Regions from separate parts of the Micromonospora sp. NPDC092111 genome, predicted to be linked through region 1. Evidence: riboswitches for the same ligand, from Rfam matches in the RefSeq annotation. Region 1 holds a riboswitch; each other region holds the start of a gene.

Region 1 (4,066 bases):
GGCGCGGGACGCGGTGCCGGACGGCCCGGAGGAGTTGCGGCTGCTCTACCGGGGAGCGCTGCTGAAGTTGGACCGGCGGGAGCTGGACGGCATCCGGGACCGGGCGTTGCACCGGGGCGCGCGCCGCAACGAGGTGCGTCGGGCCGGCTTCGACGCGGTGCTCGCCGCGTTGTACGGGCAGGCCCGCCGGCTGGCGGTCGCCCGGCTGCCGGAGCAGCGCGCCTTCGAGGACGAGATCATCGACCGGCCGGAGTTCCGGGAGTTCCTCAAGGCGTGGTGGCCCCGGTTGCATCCCCGGCACGTGCTGGGCTGGCTGGCCCGCCCGGAGCGGCTGCGCCGGTACGCGGGCGGCGTCCTGTCCCGGGCCGAGGTGACGCTGCTGGCCGGGGCGTACCGGTCGCTGGACACCGAGGGGCTGACGGTGGCCGACATCGCCCTGCTGGACGAGCTGGACGCACTGCTGGGCCAGCCGGTGCGCCCGAGGAAGCCGAAGCGGGACCCGTTCCAACTCGCCGGCGGGGTCCGTGAGCTGAGCACGTTCGGCGACCGGCAGCGGGCCGCCCGGGCGGCGGCGCGGGAGCGTCCGGAGGACTACCGGGACTACGCGCACGTGGTGGTGGACGAGTCGCAGGACGTCTCGCCGATGCAGTGGCGGATGGTCGGCCGGCGCGGCCGGCTGGCCTCCTGGACGGTGGTGGGCGACCCGGCGCAGACCGCCTGGACGGGCGACCCGGAGGAGCTGAGCCGGGCCCGGGACCAGGCGCTGGGCCGGCGGCGTCGACACCGGTTCACCCTCTCCACCAACTACCGCAACTCGGCCGAGATCTTCGCGGTGGCGGCGGCGGAGATCCGCCGGCTCTACCCGGACCTGGCGCTGCCGACCGCGGTCCGCTCCACCGGCGTGGACCCGGTCGCGTTGACCGTGCCGGCGGCGGAGCTGGCCCCGGCGACGGCGGGGGCGGTCGAGGCGCTGCTGGCCGAGGTGGAGGGGACGGTCGGGGTGATCACGCCGGTGCCGCGCCGGGACGAGGTCGCCGGCTGGCTGGGCGACCTGGGCGGCTCGCGGCTCCAGGTGGTGACCAGCCTCCAGGCCAAGGGCATGGAGTACGACGGGGTGGTGCTGGTCTGCCCGGGTGAGATCCGGGCCGACCCGGGTTCGGGGGTGCGGACGCTCTACGTGGCGCTGTCCCGGGCCACCCAGCGGCTCACCACGGTCGAGCCGGTGGGCTGACCCGGGCGGCTCCTCCTACGGCGGGGGTGACGGTCACTCACTTGCACATATAGCGATGTGAGCATAGATTGGGCCCGGTCCGCGGCGGCGACGGAAGGTGTGGACGTGGGCGCAGGTCATGACCACGGCGGGACGATCAGCAATGCCGCGCAGCGTCACCGCGGCCGGCTGTGGGCAGCGTTCGCACTGCTCACCGCACTCATGGTGGTCGAGGCGGTGGCCGCGTTCGGCACCGGCTCGCTGGCCCTGCTCTCCGACGCCGGGCACATGTTCACCGACGTGCTCGGCATCGGCATGGCCCTCGCCGCGATCACCGCCACCCGGCGGGCCGACCAGGACCCGCAGCGCACCTTCGGCCTCTACCGGCTGGAGGTGCTCGCCGCGCTGGCCAATGCCGTCCTGCTCAGCGGCGTCGCCGTCTACGTGCTGGTCGAGGCGGTACGCCGGTTCGGCGACCCGCCCGAGGTCATCGCCGGCCCGATGCTGGTGGTGGCGGTGCTCGGCCTGCTCGCCAACCTGGTCGCCTTCGGGCTGCTGCGGGAGGGCGCGAAGGAGAGCCTCAACCTGCGCGGGGCGTACCTGGAGGTGGTCGGCGACCTGCTCGGCTCACTCGGCGTGATCGCGGCGGCGCTGCTGATCGCCGGCACCGGCTGGTGGTGGGCCGACCCGGTGGTCGCCGTGGCGATCGGCCTGTTCATCCTCCCCCGCACCTGGCGGCTGGGACGGGCCGCCGTCCGGATCCTGGTCCAGGCCGCGCCGGAACATCTCCCGGTGACCGCGGTGCACGACCGGCTGACCGCCGTCCCCGGCGTGGCCGAGGTGCACGACCTGCACGTCTGGACGCTCACCTCCGGGATGGAGGTCGCCTCGGCGCACCTCACCATGGCACCCGGGGCCGAGGTCGGCACGGTGCTCGCCGCCGCCCGGGGCGCCCTGCGGGAGGACTTCCACATCGAGCACGCCACCCTCCAGATCGAGCCCGGCGCGGCACCCGGCGCGTGCGGGCCGTCCGACTGGTAGCCAGGGCGGCGGCGGATCGGGCATTTTCTGACCTGTTTTGCCCCCTTTAACGGGTTTCACTCCCGTACCCTCAGTCACGCAGCCGACCGGTGTCACATCCGTACCGGTAGGCTCGGCTCCGGCCTCCGCCAGGCGGCGCCCACCGGCGCCGGCGGTGGCCGCCGCCTAATCGCCCGGCAGGGCGAACCGGGGAACCATGTTCCTGGGGTGCATCCGCGTCAGCGGTAGGGATCTTCCGTCCCGAACCCGTCAGCTAACCCGGTCGGCGGCTGACGGAAGGACATCCGCATGCAGGTACGACGCACCACCGCACGGCTGCTGACCGCAGTCGCCGCGACGCTCGCCCTCGGCGTGTCGTCAGCGCCGTTCGCCGCTCCGGCCGCCGCCGCGCCCACCACCCGGCTCGCCGCTCCCGGGGACGACGACGAGGGCGGCACCCCGGCGTTGCGGGCCCAGCTCGATGCGGCCAGCAAGGGCTGGCTCGACGCCAAGGCCGCGCTGGACCGCTCCACGAAGCGGCAGCAGGAGTTGGACGGGCAGCTCAAGACCATCGAGGCGCAGCTCGTCGTGCAGACCGGCACGGTCGGCGAGATCGCCGGCGCGGCCTACCGCACCGGGCGACTCGGGCCAATGTCGGCCCTGCTCAACAGCAACAGCCCGGGTGGCTTCATGGACCGCGCGGCGGCGCTGGAGACGGTCGCCGCCCGGGAGGACCTGGAGCTGCGCAACCTGATCGAGACCCGGGACCAGGCCACCCGGACCAGGACCGCCGTGGGCCAGGAGATCACCGAGCAGCGCAAGCAGGTCGCCACCATGGCCAAGCGCAAGGACCAGGCCGAGCGCGCGCTGGAGGTGGCCGCCGCCGACAAGCCGGCCAGCACCGCCCGCGACTCGGGCAGTTCGGACGGCACGTCCAGCAGCGACGCCCGGCCGTCCCCGCGCAACTCCGACGGCTCCTGGCCGTCCGAGTCGTGCAGCGTCAACGACCCCACCCCGGCCAACGGCTGCATCACGCCACGCACCCTCAACGCCCTCCAGCAGGCCAAGGCGGCCGGTTACACCCGGTACGTCTCCTGCTTCCGGCCCAGCGGGTCGGGCGAGCACCCCAAGGGCCGGGCCTGCGACTTCGCCGCCCAGAAGAACGGCTTCGGCGGGGTGGCCAGCGGCGGCGACCGGACGTACGGCAACAACCTGGCCGCCTACTTCATCCGCAACGCCGACCGGCTCGGGGTGCTCTACGTGATCTGGTTCAACCGGATCTGGCTGCCCAGCAGCGGGTGGAGGGCGTACAGCGGGGGCAACGGCGACCCGTCCAGCAACCACACCAACCACGTACACCTGTCGATGTACTGAGCCGGCATCCGGTGGTCCGCCGCGCGGGCGGGCCACCGGTACGCCCGCCGACGTACGCCGGCTGTCGCCTGCCGGCCCACGACGACGCGCGCCGGGCCGACGAGCATCGGGGCCATGCGAAGACTCTCCCCCGCCGGCCGTAAGGCGCTGCTCACCGGCCATCTGGTCAGCTCGCTGGGCTGGCTCGGCGCGGACCTGGTGCTGCTCACCCTCGGCGTCGCCGGCCAGCGCGGGGCCGACCCGGCCGTGGTCTACCCGGCGGCGGCACTGGTCGCCACCTGGCTCTTCGCGCCGCTCAGCGTGCTGGTCTGGCTGGTCGGGGTGGCCAGCGCGCTGCTCACCCCGTGGGGGCTGCTGCGGTGGCGCTGGGTGCTGGTCAAGCTGGTGGTCACCACGGTGATGGCCGGCCTGGTGCTGTTCCTGTTCACCCCGAACCTGCGCGCCGCCGCCGACCCCGACGCC
Region 2 (4,066 bases), on a different contig from region 1:
TGCACAGAAGTGATGGGGTGGTGGCCCGCCTTGATTCCGTCCCGCGCCTTCCCTAATGTTGCACCGGCCGCTGTGGGTCGTCTGCCTCCGTATTCCCCTTAGCGAGGCGCCCGGCGGTCGGTTGCAAAGGAGTCGATGCCGGTGGCAACCATGCCCCTCCATCGTCACGTCCAGGGCCAGCCGCCCGCTCGTCCGGCGGCCCTGCGCCGGGTCGCCCGCCGCCTGCTCACCCTGGTCGCGGCGGTCGCCGTCGGCGCCGGGATGCTCGCGGTGCCGGCCTACGCCGCGCCGTCGCCCGAGGAGATCGAGGCGGCCATCGACAAGCAGTGGGAGCAGCTCGAACCCACCATCGAGGACTACAACAAGGTCCGCGCCCAGTTGAAGGTCAACCGCAAGAAGGCCGCCGACCTGCAGAAGAAGATCGAGCCGCTGGCCCTGCAGAGCGAGTTGGCCCTCGGCCGGGTCGGCGACCTCGCCTCCCGCTACTACAAGACAGGCCCGTCGCAGGAGCTCAGCGCGCTGCTGACCACCAGCAAGCCGGGCACCCTCGCCGAGCAGTTGACCATCCTGGACCGGCTCGCCGCCGAGCAGCGCAAGGAGGTCGAGAGCGTGCTCGCCGTGCGTCGCAAGTACGACGCCGAGAAGCAGAAGCTCGATGCGCTGATCGCCGCCGAGGTGCAGCAGGAGAAGGACCTCGCGGCGAAGAAGACGAAGATCAACGCCGAGATCAAGCGCCTCCAGGCATCAATGCCGAAGACCACCGTGAAGGTGGCGGGCTGCCCCACCGTCGACGGCGTGGTGACCGCCGCCGCCCGTACCGCGATCAGGGTGGCCTGCGCGCAGGTCGGCGACCCGTACGTCTGGGGCGCCACCGGGCCGAGCTCGTTCGACTGCTCGGGTCTGACCCAGTTCGCCTACAAGGCGGCCGGGATCTCGCTGACCCACTTCACCGGCGCCCAGTGGAACGAGGGCCGGCCCATCCCGCGCTCCGAGGCACGCCCCGGTGACCTGGTCTTCTTCTTCAGCGACCTGCACCATGTGGGCCTCTACCTGGGCAACGACATGATGGTGCACGCCCCCCGGACCGGTAAGCCGGTGCAGGTGAGCAGCATCAACTACATGCCGGTGGCCGGCTTCCGCCGACCGAGCTGACCGCCACACGCGCGGAACCCCCGGTCCAGTGGACCGGGGGTTCCGTGTATCCGGGAACGACGTGTCACGGCCGGGCGGGTTGCGGATCGATAACGACCATCTCTACTCTGGTCAATCGTCGGCCGCCAACAGGTCCACCCAACCAGGGCGGCGACGGCCGGCACCGCCGAGTCGCCTGCGGGCGAGCCGGGGACCCAGGTACGCCGGGGTGAATCCGCAACCACTGCGGTAGGGCGCTCCCTTCCCGCCCGAACCCGTCAGCTAACCCGGTAGGCGGTCACGGAAGAAGGAGCCCGGAGCCCGGTGGCACACCATGCCCCGCGGCCACCGTCGCGCCGGACGACCCAGGTCGCCCGGCGGACGGCTGCGCCGCGCCCACGCTGGTCCCGCTTCACCGCCGTCCTCGCCGCCCTGGCCGGAGCCGCGGTCGTGCTGACCGCTGGCGGCACGGCGGCCCACGCCGACCCCTCGGTCGCCGAGATCGAACGACAGATCGACCAGGACTGGAACACGCTCGAACCGATCATCGAGCAGCACAACGCCACCCGGCAGGACCTCGCCGCCAAGCGCCGGCAGGCCGACACGCTCGGCCGGCGGATCGCGCCGTTGCAGCGCCGGGTGGACCAGGCCATGGACCAGGTCAGCGGCCTCGCCGTCGAGGCGTACAAGGGTCAGCACGTCTCCACGGTCAACGCCCTGCTGGGCAGCCGTACGCCCGGCCAGGTGGTCGAGCAGTTGGAGCTGCTGGACCGGTTCGCCAGCCGCCAGCAACGCGAGGTGCAGACCGTCGCCGACCTGCGCGACGAACTCGCCGCGACCAAGGCCCCGCTGGACGAGATGGTCGCCCAGCTCACCCGCACCGAGGCCCAGCTAGCGGCGAAGAAGAACCAGATCAACACCGAGATCGACCGGCTACAGAAACTGCGGCTCAAGGTGTACGGCAACGGCGGTGGCGGGCCGCTGCGCCCGGCCCCGTGCCCGGCCGGCTACCCCGGTGGCCCGGCCGGGACGGCGGTGAAGTTCGCTTGCGCCCAGATCGGCAAGCTGTACGTGTGGGGCGCGGCCGGGCCCAACAACTACGACTGTTCGGGCCTGACGCTGGCCGCCTGGGCGCGGGCCGGGGTGTCGCTGCCGCACAACGCCCGGCAGCAGCGCCAGGTGACCGCCCGGGTGAGCCGGGCCGACCTGCGCCCCGGCGACCTGGTCTTCTACTACTCCGACCTGCACCACGTCGGGATGTACGTGGGGGACGGCTGGGTGGTGCACGCCTCCCAGGCCGGCCAGCCGGTCAAGATGAAGCGGGTCGACGACGGGCCGGTCAACAGCTACGGCCGGCCCGACTGACGCCGACGTCCGGGCCCCGGGCGGGGCCCGGACGGTCAGCGGGTCGGCCAGGTGCGCCAGTTCCGCCAGGAGCGGCTCGGGGTCGGCCCACGCTGACCCTGGTAGCGCGACCCGTAGACCTCCGAGCCGTACGGGTGCTCGGCCGGCGAGGACAGCCGGAAGATGCAGAGCTGGCCGATCTTCATCCCCGGCCAGAGGGTGATCGGCAGGTTCGCCACGTTGGACAGCTCCAGCGTGACGTGCCCGGAGAAGCCCGGGTCGATGAAGCCGGCGGTCGAGTGGGTGAGCAGGCCGAGCCGGCCGAGGCTCGACTTGCCCTCCAGCCGGCCGGCGAGCTGGTCGCCGAGCGAGATCACCTCAAGGGTGGAGGCGAGCACGAACTCGCCCGGGTGCAGCACGAAGGGTTCACCCTCCGGCACCTCGACCATCGACGTCAGGTCGTCCTGCTGCACCGCCGGGTCGATGTGGGTGTAGAGATGGTTGTTGAAGACCCGGAACAGCTTGTCGAGGCGTACGTCGATGCTTGACGGTTGCACGAGGCTGGGCTCGAACGGCTCCAGCGCCAGCGCGCCTGCCTTGATCTCGGAGACCAGGTCCCGGTCGGAGAGCAGCATCGGCACACCATATCGAAACGAGCCGGATGAGCTGCGTGTCGGACTGCTTTTCGAACGCATGTTCGATAGAATGTCGGCATGGCTTCCTGGTCCGAATTCGCCGCTGACGAGCCCCGACTCGCCGACGGGATCCACCTTCTCCTCCAGCAGTACGGGTCAGGCTTCGGCTACCTGGCGACGGTCCGTGCCGACGGCGGCCCCAGGGTGCACCCGGTCTGCCCGCTGATCGTCGACGGCGGGCTCTTCTGCTTCGTCGTCGACTCGCCCAAGCGCCGCGACCTCGAACGCGACGGCCGGTACGCGCTCCACTCGTTCCCGCCGGAGGAGAGCGACGACGAGGCGTACCTCGCCGGTCGCGTCCAGCCGGTGACCGACCCGGCCCGGGTGGCCCTGGTGGCCGAGGTCGGCCGGGCGGCCCCGCAGGTCGACTGGCGGCTCTTCGAGTTCGGCGTCGACGTGGCCATGCTCACCCGCCGTGGTCACGGCGGCCCGATGAGTCCCGACGGCGGCCGGTCCACCGTGCAGGTCTGGCTGGATCCGGTGGCGGCCCACTCCGGCGGCGCCGCCGGGTTGCCCGAGCAGCGCCCGACCCGGCGCGGCCGGCACGGCTTCGACACCCGCCGGACGGCCGCCTGACCCCGGAAACGCCGGTGCCGGCTCCGTCCTGAGACGGAGCCGGCACCGGCGTCTGCGATGTCGTCAGGCCGCGCGGTAGGCGGTCCACGCGTTCACCATGCGGCTCGCCTGCCCAGCGGTGAACTGGTACATGCACGAGTCGTAGGTGTAGTCCATGAAGTTGGTGATCGGGTCCTTGCCGGTCGCGGTGCAGGTGTCCCGACCGGTCGGGCACTGGAACGCCGGCGACGCCTCGGCCGGGGTGTCGGAGACGCTGTCACCCGAGCCGGAGCAGCCACCCTGGAAGGTGTGGTAGAGGTTCAGCCAGTGGCCGATCTCGT
Region 3 (4,066 bases), on a different contig from region 1:
CGTCCCGCGGGCCCGGTTCGGGGGCGGTGACCGGGCGCGCAGGGACATCCGACCGACGATGATCACGCTAGAGTTCGATGCCTGGATGGGTGGAGCAGCCCATCGCACCAGCCAGGATGGGAGCGGTTTCTTGCGTTCGAGGCACTGGTCGGCACCGATGGCAGCTTTCCTGATCGTCGCACTCACCCCGCTGCTGGGGGCACCCGCGTCGGCCCGTTCGACCGAGGCGGGCGAGACCACCGTCGCGGCGGCCGACCGGGTCCTGCGGGTCTACAACAACAACATCGAGAACCTCGTGGTCAACAACTCCGACGGGTCGTGCACCCGCATCTCCGGGCCGGACCACCTCACCTCGATGCTGGTGGACGACAACGGCGCGACCGGCACCGCCGGCGTGGTGGCACCCGACATCCTGATCGTGCAACAGGTGCGCGGCACCGGCCAGGCCGAGGCGTACGCCGACCAGCTCTCGGCCAAGTTCGGCTACCCGGCCGGCAGCTACGGGGCGATCGTGGCCTGGAGTGACCCGGAGCCCTGGGGCAGCACCCACAAGTGCAGTTCGCAGGCGCTCGGCGATCTCAAGAAGAAGCAGACCAATGCGATCATCTGGAACACCAGGACCCTCAGCCTCGCCGTCGGCGACATCTCCAAGTACTGGAGCGCCGGCTGGCTGAAGCCGGGCACGGCCTACAACAACGGCGCCGGGTGCACCCTCTACAAGCCGCCGAACAGTGACCCGGACACCACCGACTACTACAAGTGGAAGCGGACGAGCGCCATCGCGGCCAGGTTCACCGTCAAGGAGACCGGCACCTCCGTGTTCGCCGCCACCATGCACCTGCCACAGGAGAACCGGCAGAACGCCTGCGCGGGCGACGGCGACACCGGAATCGCGAACACCGGCATCCACCTCGGCGCGGACGCCACCAGCCTGCTGAACGCATCGACGATCCGGATCGTGGGGATCGACGCCAACCGCACCGGCATCGCGTCGAGCACGCTGAGCGGCTTCGGCATGACCGGCTACGGCACCGCGGCGACCAGCGGTTCAAGTAAGATCGACTATCTCTTCGTCCGGGGTGGCGTGCGGCCCTCGCCCGTCGGCCACACGGTGAGCGGGACGAAGTCGAACCACCTGGCCCTGTACGGCTTCATCGACTACTGAGACGCATCGCGCCGGTAGACGCCACGGGCGTCGGTCCCCGAGGGGGACCGACGCCCGTGGCGTACGGAGCAGGATCAGGCGGAGTAGCCCCGGGTGGCGATCCAGTTCGCCAGGTCGACCGTGCTGACCCAGTACCCCGGCAGCGACGGGTCGGCCGAGTCGGCGATCCGGACGGTACGCCCGTCGTTCCGGTAGCCCACGACGGCGATGTAGTGGCCGCCGGGGAAGGAGTGCCAGCCGCCGTCGACGTCGGTGGCGTCACCGGCCACGTTCGCGACCACGGCCCGCTTGTCGGTGACCGCCGCGACCACGTCGGCCTGGAGCCGGTCGATCTGCGCGGAACTCGGCATGCCGGCGAACATCCGGGTCCGGTACGGGTCGCCCTTCACCACCGCGTTGAGCACCCGGGTGGTGTCCTCGGCCGAGTTGGTGCCCATCTCGGTGGTGCCGAGCTGAGCGGCGAGGGCATCCTGGGTGCGGTCGATGCCGGCCGCGCTGAGCGCGTTGCGCACCGCCGCCGGGCCGCAGTAGTAGTAGGTGGTCTGGGCCTGGTAGTCGTAGCTGAGGACCTTCGACGACGGCGGCTTCGGCGCCGCCTGGCGGGTCAGGTCCGGGTTTGCCGTGGCCTTGGCCTTGCTGGCGCTCGGCGACGGGCTCGCCGACGGGCTCACGGAAGGGCTGGCCGACGGGCTGGCCGGCGGGGTGGCGGCGAGCCGGGCCTGGGCGCGGGTGGCCACGTCGTCGAGCCGGGGGGCCGCCTCGGCCACCGCGGTCGGGGTCTGCCGGGCCGGGCGGTCGTCGGAGCCGTCGACCAGGGCGGCGACACCGGTCGCCAGGACGAGGGCCGCGGCCGAGCCGGCGACGAACTGGTACCGACGCTCGGTGGTCAGGCGTCGTAGCTGCCGCTTCAGGTGGTGCTTCACGGTGTTCCTCCACGGGACGGGGGCGGGGCGGGCACGCCGGGCCAGCAGATGGCGGTACGCCATCCGCGGATCGGGGTGTTCAGCGGGCCCGCTCGGCGAGTGACCGCCCGGACGAGGACCGGGCGGCGGGGCGGTTGGCCGGGATCAGCGCGTCAGGACGCGACGGTCCGGCGTCGGCACCCGGCACCGAGGTGGGGGAACGACCGGGGGGTGGGATCGTGCTGCACGAGGATGGAACTCCTTCCGACGCCGCCTACCGGGTTAGCTGACGGATTCGGGCGGGAAGATCGCCCTACCTCGGGCCGTGGCCCGTGGATTCACCCCAGGTGCAATGGGTCCCCGGTTCGTGACTGGTCACGATTGAGCGGGTCGGCGCGGCGTCGCCTCTTGCGATCGGAAACCGCACCGGACCGAGGCGACACTACTGGTCGACTTTCACCCCGCCAAGCGCTCCGAGCTGCGCAAACATGGCCAGGGTGACGGATTTCCGGTGCAGTTCGGCACTGACTCGACTCAATGGGACACCTGGTTGTCGCGGCCCGACCGGGCGGCAACCGGACAGCGCGGCGGCAACCACCGATGATCGTCGCGATCGATGTCACCGGCTGTGGTCGGATGACCGGTTCGACTTTCGGGTGACCGGGCTCACCACATTCCGGATAACGATTCGGCCCCGACGGGGGTCAGCCCACCCGGGCCGGACGCCAGCGGGCCGCCGTCGCCGTACGGGTCCCCCGTCCCGCCGGGCGCGGGGCGGGGATCCGGCCGGGGCGCAGCCGCCCCGCCGCCGCGTACGCCTCGGCGGCCAGGGCGCGGGCCGCCTCGGCGGCCAGTTCCGCGTCCCGCCACGCCCTCCGTTCCCGTTCGGCCGCCGCCCGGTACGCCGCCCGCCGCTCCGCGCGTACCGCCCGGGCGAGCAGCACCTCCTGCTCGACCGGGTGCCGGCGCTGGTCCCAGCCGTCCCGGTGGGCGAAGACGTCGCGCAGCCGCTCCACCGACAACTCCCCCCGCCAATGCGCCGCCACGGCCGTCTGGTGCAGCCAGCGCTCCCGGCCGGCGTACTCGGCGGGGGTGCGGGGCGTACGCGGGCTGGGCAGGGCACCGGCCCCGGCGAACCGGCGGGCGGCGGACTCCGCCGCGTCGTACGCCTGCCAGGTGCGGTCGACGTCCTCCTGGGCGGCCAGCCAGGCCGCCCGACGACGGCGGGCCGTCTGCGCGGCCCCGGACGCGGCGACGGCCACCTCCCCGGCGTACCGGCGCAGGTCCGCGGGCTGCGGCGCGGCGTCCGGCGACGGGCCGGCGGGCTCGGCGTCGGCCGGACGGTCCCGCTCCGGCCGGGCCGCGAGGACGGTGAGCACGGTGAGCACGATCACCAGCAGCGCGGACCAGATGGCGGCGGCGGTCGGGACCTCGATCAGGAACTGGTAGAGCACGGTGTTCACGGTCGGCACCTCACGGGAGCGGCACTGCGGAGGAAGAGTCCGCACCGGGTCCGGTGCCGGCGGCGCGTCCGTCACGGGAGCGCCGGGCCGGGTCGGATGGTGCGGTGGTGAGGTTCGGGTAGCGGCGGTCGCGGTGGGCCGGGCCCCCGCGCGGGTGGATCAGCCCGCCGGAGGTGCCCGGGGCCCGGCGACGGCGGGCGCGCGCCCGGCCGGGGCCGACGCCGGCGCGGCCGGGACGAGCCGCCCCGGGCCGGCGGGATGCGGGAGAACGTCGGTGCCGGCGGTGCCGGCCTGCCGGTCGCCGGTGGCCCCGGTGACGAGCACCGGGCCGTGGGTCGGGCCGGCCACCGACCGGTACGACGCCGGCAGGTCGCCGGCGGTGGGCCCGGACAGCAGCACGACCGGTGCCGACCCGGTGGGGGCGGCGGGCGGGGCCGCCAGGCCGAACGACAGGGAGGTGGGCAGCTCGACCGGCTCGGGCAGCGCCGGGGCGCCGAGGGAGAGCGCGACCGCGACGGCGAGGCCGGTCAGCAGCC
Region 4 (4,066 bases), on a different contig from region 1:
GCCGCCGAGATCATCTTCGATCGGGGGCTGGGCGACCTCTTCGTCGTCCGGACCGCCGGGCACACCGCCGGCCCCGAGGTGCTCGGCAGCGTCGAGTACGCGGTGACGGTCCTCGGCACCCCGCTGGTGGTGGTGCTCGGGCACGACTCCTGCGGCGCGGTGCAGGCCGCCCGGGACGCCGCCCGCACCGGCACCCAACCCCCCGGGCACCTCTACTCGGTCGTCGCCGCCGTCGGCCCCAGCCTGCGCCGCGCGGCCCAGGAGGGCGTGCACGACATCGACGGGATCGTCGACATCCACATCGCGCAGACCGTCGAGGTGCTGCTCGGCAACTCCCCGGTGATCGCCGCCGAGGTCGCCGCCGGGCGGTGCGCGGTGGTCGGCATGTCGTACCGGCTCGCCGCCGGCGAGGTGCGGACGGTGGCCTCCGCCCCGGACCCGGCACCGGCTCCCGCCCCGGTCGACGGCCCGGCCGTGACGCTGCCCGGCCCCGTCGGCCAGCCGGCCGCCGTCGCCGGCTGACCCCGCTGACGACGAGGGCCGCCCCGCGAGACGCGGGACGGCCCTCGATGCGGCGCGGGGGTGGTTACAACAGCGACACGTGTACGTGGTCGGTGTGGTTCGACGGTCCGGAGTACGACTTCCAGCCGCTGGCCGGGAACCAGATCTGCCGGTTCCAGATGACGTAGTAGATGCCCAGCCGGTCCGCGTTGCGGATCAGGAACGCGGCGAGGTTGTTGCCGTACATCCGGGTGTCGTTGTTGTGCCACGGGCTGAAGCCGCTGTTCTGCAACGACCAGTCGCAGGCTTTGCCCTTCGGGTGCTCCCACGGCCCACCCGAGCGGTAGCAGCCGACGAAGCGGCTGAAGCCGGCCCGCTTGACCTCCCTGTACATGTGCAGCGTGCGCGGCGTGACGCAGCCGGAGGTGGTCGGGTCGTTCTCGCTGCACGACTCGCCGCGCCACTCGCCGTCGGACGTCCGGCCCGGGGCGACCCGGGCCACCGGCGAGGTGGCGTTGACCAGGCCGCCGGTGAAGCCCTTGCCCCCGACCAGGGCGAGCGCCTTGTCGGCCTCGGTCTTCTTCTTGGCCATGATGTTGGTCTGCTTCTGCTGCTCGCGCACCTCGGCGTCGAGCGCCAGCTTCGCCTGCTCGGCGCGGGTCTTGACCTCGTTGACCTCGGCCAGCTTGCCGGCGTTGACCATGTTCAGCTCGTCCAGCGCGGCGGCCCGCCGGACGAAGGCGTCCGGGGCGTCACTCTCCAGCAGCGCGGCGACCGGGCCGACCCGACCCGTCCGGTACGACTGGGCCGCGATTTCGTTGACCTGCGGGGCCAGCGCGTCCAGCTCCTGCTGTGCCTTCGCCACCTCGATGGCGAGCTGGAGCTGGCGCTTCTTGGACTTCTCCAGCTTGGTCTTCGCCGCCGAGTACTCACGGTTCGTGGTCTCGATGACGTCGGTGAGTAGCTGTGGCTCCTCGTCCTCCTCGTGCCCCGAGGGGGTGGGGGTGTTGGGCGCGGCCGTCGCCGGGGCGGCCGGCCCGGTGACGATGGCCAGGGCGGCGACTACGGCCACCACCGGTGTCAACCAGCGGCGCAGGGGTGCCGTCACAGTTTTCCCTTCCGTCGACCGCCGACCGGGTTAGCTGACGGGTTCGGGGCGGAAGTGGCCCCTACCGCTGGTGCGGATTCACCCCAGGTGCTCGGTTCCCCGGTTCGCCGTACGGCGATTGGGCGGTGGCCCCGCTGGCGCCGGTGCGCGCCTTCGGCGGTGACCGGCAGCGAGGTTACCCGAGAGTCGTCCCGAGGATCTACGTCCAGAACCCGACTAAATGCGTTATTTCCCGATGGCGGTGCGTGACCAGTGACGCGGCCGACAGCCGCGAACTCGCCTCTGGTCACGCAGAGGAGTGTCACCATGCGGTGTCCGTGCTCCTTTCCGGATCTGGCCACCCTGCGGGGGCCGGGGTGGACGGACCGCCGTGCCGGGGGGCGCTCAACGCCTCAAGCGCCGTGGCACGGTCGGGGGCGGGGCGAGGGGTGGGCGCCGGCCCGCCCGGCGGGGCGTCGGCGGGGCCACGCCCGGCGGTGCTGACCAGGGCGGCCAACCCGGTGGTCAGCGGCACCGCCGCCACCAGGCCGAGCGTCGCCACCGCGCTGCGGACGATCTCCTGGGCCAGGAACTCGCTGGTCAGGATCTCGCCGACCGGCCGGCTGTCGGCGGTGAGCAGGAGCAGCAGCGGGAGTGAGGCGCCCGCGTACGCCAGCACGATGGTGTTGACCGTCGACGCGATGTGCGCCCGCCCGACCCGGGTGGCGGCCCGGTAGAGCTGCAACCGGGACAGCCCCGGGTTGGCGTGCGCCAGCTCGGTGACGGTGGCCGCCTGGGTGACGGTGACGTCGTCCAGGACGCCGAGCGAACCGATGATGATCCCGGCCAGCAGCAGGCCGTGCAGGTCCACGTCGCGCTGGTACATCGACAGTGTGGTGGCCTCCTCGCTGCCGTACCCGGTCAGGTGGGTGGCGGCCGTGGCCAGCGTGCCGAGGACGCCGGTCAGCACCAGGCTGCCCAGGGTGCCGAGCACCGCCACCGAGGTCTGCGCGGTGATCCCGTGGGTCAGGTACAGCACCACGAACATGATCAGCGCGGAGCCGGTGACCGCGATCGGCAGCGGCGAGCCGCCCGCCGAGATGCCCGGCACCACGAAGGTCAGCAGGATGGCGAAGCTGGCCCCGAGGCCGGCCAGCGCGGCCAGCCCGCGCAACCGGCCGAACGCCACGATCGCCGCCGCGAAGAGGGCGACCAGCCAGAGCAGCGGCTTGCCGCGCTGGTGCTCGGCGATGTTGTAGCTGCTCGCCGAGGGATCGGTCGGGTCGGTCAGCTCGACCAGCACCACCTCGTCGCCGACCGCCACCCTGGGCGCACCCGGACCCGACGGGACCGGCGTCTCGACCTGCCGGCCACTGTCCGGCCCCTGCTCGACGGTGACCGTCACCGTGCCGCACGGGCCGTCGGCGGCCCTCGGCGTGCCCTCGGGCGTGGCCGGGCCGGGTGGGCAGGGCTCGGTCACCACCCGGGTCACCGTGCCGTGGAAGCGGGGCACCTGCCCGCCCTGGTCGGGCTCCCGGGTGTGCCGGGGCCAGAGCACCAGCGCGGCGATCACCGTGACGACGATCAGCGGGACCACGGTCACGACGAGGATCCGTCGCACCCCGGGCGGGGTGGACGGAGCGGGACGGGTGTGGTCGGCGCCCATGTGTGCGAGTTCTCCCAACGATCCGGGACGGGATACGTGTCAACCGGCCGGCCGGTTCACCACCGGGCGACGACGGCCGGGACCGAAGCCCCGGTGTCGTCCCGGGGTGCCGGCACCGTCACGTACGGCGAGCGGGCGACCCGGGCGTCCACCCCGGCCCGGCCCTGACGGGGCGCACGGTGGTGGCGGCGGACGGCGGGTCATCGTCGGACGATGGTAGCCAGCACCCCGCCCGCCCCGCGCGGTTCGCCGTGCCCCGGCGCGCGAACTTACCTTCAGCGGCCGGTCGGGGAGCGGTGCCGACACGCCGTGCCCGGCGCGTGCGAGCCCACCGGTCCCCGCCCGCCGGTCGGCGGGGCCCGCTAGCGTGGAACCGTGCGGCTGGCGAGGACGATGGCGACGACCGGGTGGTGGCTCCGGCTGCTGCTGCTCGTCGGCACCCTGTTCGGCCTGGCCGCGATGCACACCCTCGGCCACGACGCGCACGTCGTCGGCGGTCACCGGGCCGGGCACGGCGCGTCGACCGGGACCGGCCACACGGTCGGCCGGTTAACCATGGTGCCGGATGTGGGCCAGGGGTGTGCCGGGGACGGCTGCGCCACGGCCCGGCCCGCCGGGCAGCCCGGTGCGCCGTCGCCAGGCTGGAGCGTCTGCCTGGCGATGCTCGGCGCGCTCACCGTGGCGGTGCTGCTGGTCCTGCTCTTTGCCGTCCGGACCAGGCCGGCCGCGGTGGCCCGCCCACCGTCGCGCCCCCGGGAGCCGCGCGCCCCGCCGCCCCGCCCGGTCGGGCTCCGCCTCGCCTCGGTGTCGGT

The links. Region 1 has a riboswitch for cyclic di-AMP ahead of ACIQG9_RS08555 (coiled-coil domain-containing protein). Riboswitches for the same ligand answer to the same signal wherever they lie in the genome.
Region 2: it holds a riboswitch for cyclic di-AMP, as region 1 does, so the genes downstream of both, ACIQG9_RS12115 (NlpC/P60 family protein) here and ACIQG9_RS08555 (coiled-coil domain-containing protein) in region 1, are expected to answer to the same signal.
Region 3: it holds a riboswitch for cyclic di-AMP, as region 1 does, so the genes downstream of both, ACIQG9_RS17270 (C39 family peptidase) here and ACIQG9_RS08555 (coiled-coil domain-containing protein) in region 1, are expected to answer to the same signal.
Region 4: it holds a riboswitch for cyclic di-AMP, as region 1 does, so the genes downstream of both, ACIQG9_RS21965 (coiled-coil domain-containing protein) here and ACIQG9_RS08555 (coiled-coil domain-containing protein) in region 1, are expected to answer to the same signal.

Annotation. Positions count from the first base shown of each region.
Region 1 covers NZ_JBIVRQ010000003.1:2,443-6,508, reverse strand. The annotation lists gene ACIQG9_RS08565 (HelD family protein) at 1-1,231, shown strand, start outside; gene ACIQG9_RS08560 (cation diffusion facilitator family transporter) at 1,337-2,251, shown strand; cyclic di-AMP (ydaO/yuaA leader) riboswitch at 2,404-2,535, shown strand; gene ACIQG9_RS08555 (coiled-coil domain-containing protein) at 2,540-3,604, shown strand; gene ACIQG9_RS08550 (hypothetical protein) at 3,719-4,066, shown strand, end outside.
Region 2 covers NZ_JBIVRQ010000004.1:319,746-323,811, reverse strand. The annotation lists gene ACIQG9_RS12120 (C40 family peptidase) at 136-1,152, shown strand; cyclic di-AMP (ydaO/yuaA leader) riboswitch at 1,307-1,443, shown strand; gene ACIQG9_RS12115 (NlpC/P60 family protein) at 1,456-2,496, shown strand; gene dcd (dCTP deaminase) at 2,532-3,110, opposite strand; gene ACIQG9_RS12105 (pyridoxamine 5'-phosphate oxidase family protein) at 3,189-3,746, shown strand; gene ACIQG9_RS12100 (zinc metalloprotease) at 3,810-4,066, opposite strand, start outside.
Region 3 covers NZ_JBIVRQ010000007.1:314,158-318,223, forward strand. The annotation lists gene ACIQG9_RS17265 (hypothetical protein) at 158-1,165, shown strand; gene ACIQG9_RS17270 (C39 family peptidase) at 1,240-2,088, opposite strand; cyclic di-AMP (ydaO/yuaA leader) riboswitch at 2,324-2,465, opposite strand; gene ACIQG9_RS17275 (hypothetical protein) at 2,772-3,530, opposite strand; gene ACIQG9_RS17280 (hypothetical protein) at 3,690-4,066, opposite strand, start outside.
Region 4 covers NZ_JBIVRQ010000012.1:49,574-53,639, reverse strand. The annotation lists gene ACIQG9_RS21970 (carbonic anhydrase) at 1-522, shown strand, start outside; gene ACIQG9_RS21965 (coiled-coil domain-containing protein) at 587-1,609, opposite strand; cyclic di-AMP (ydaO/yuaA leader) riboswitch at 1,613-1,744, opposite strand; gene ACIQG9_RS21960 (YibE/F family protein) at 1,911-3,254, opposite strand; gene ACIQG9_RS21955 (hypothetical protein) at 3,630-4,066, shown strand, end outside.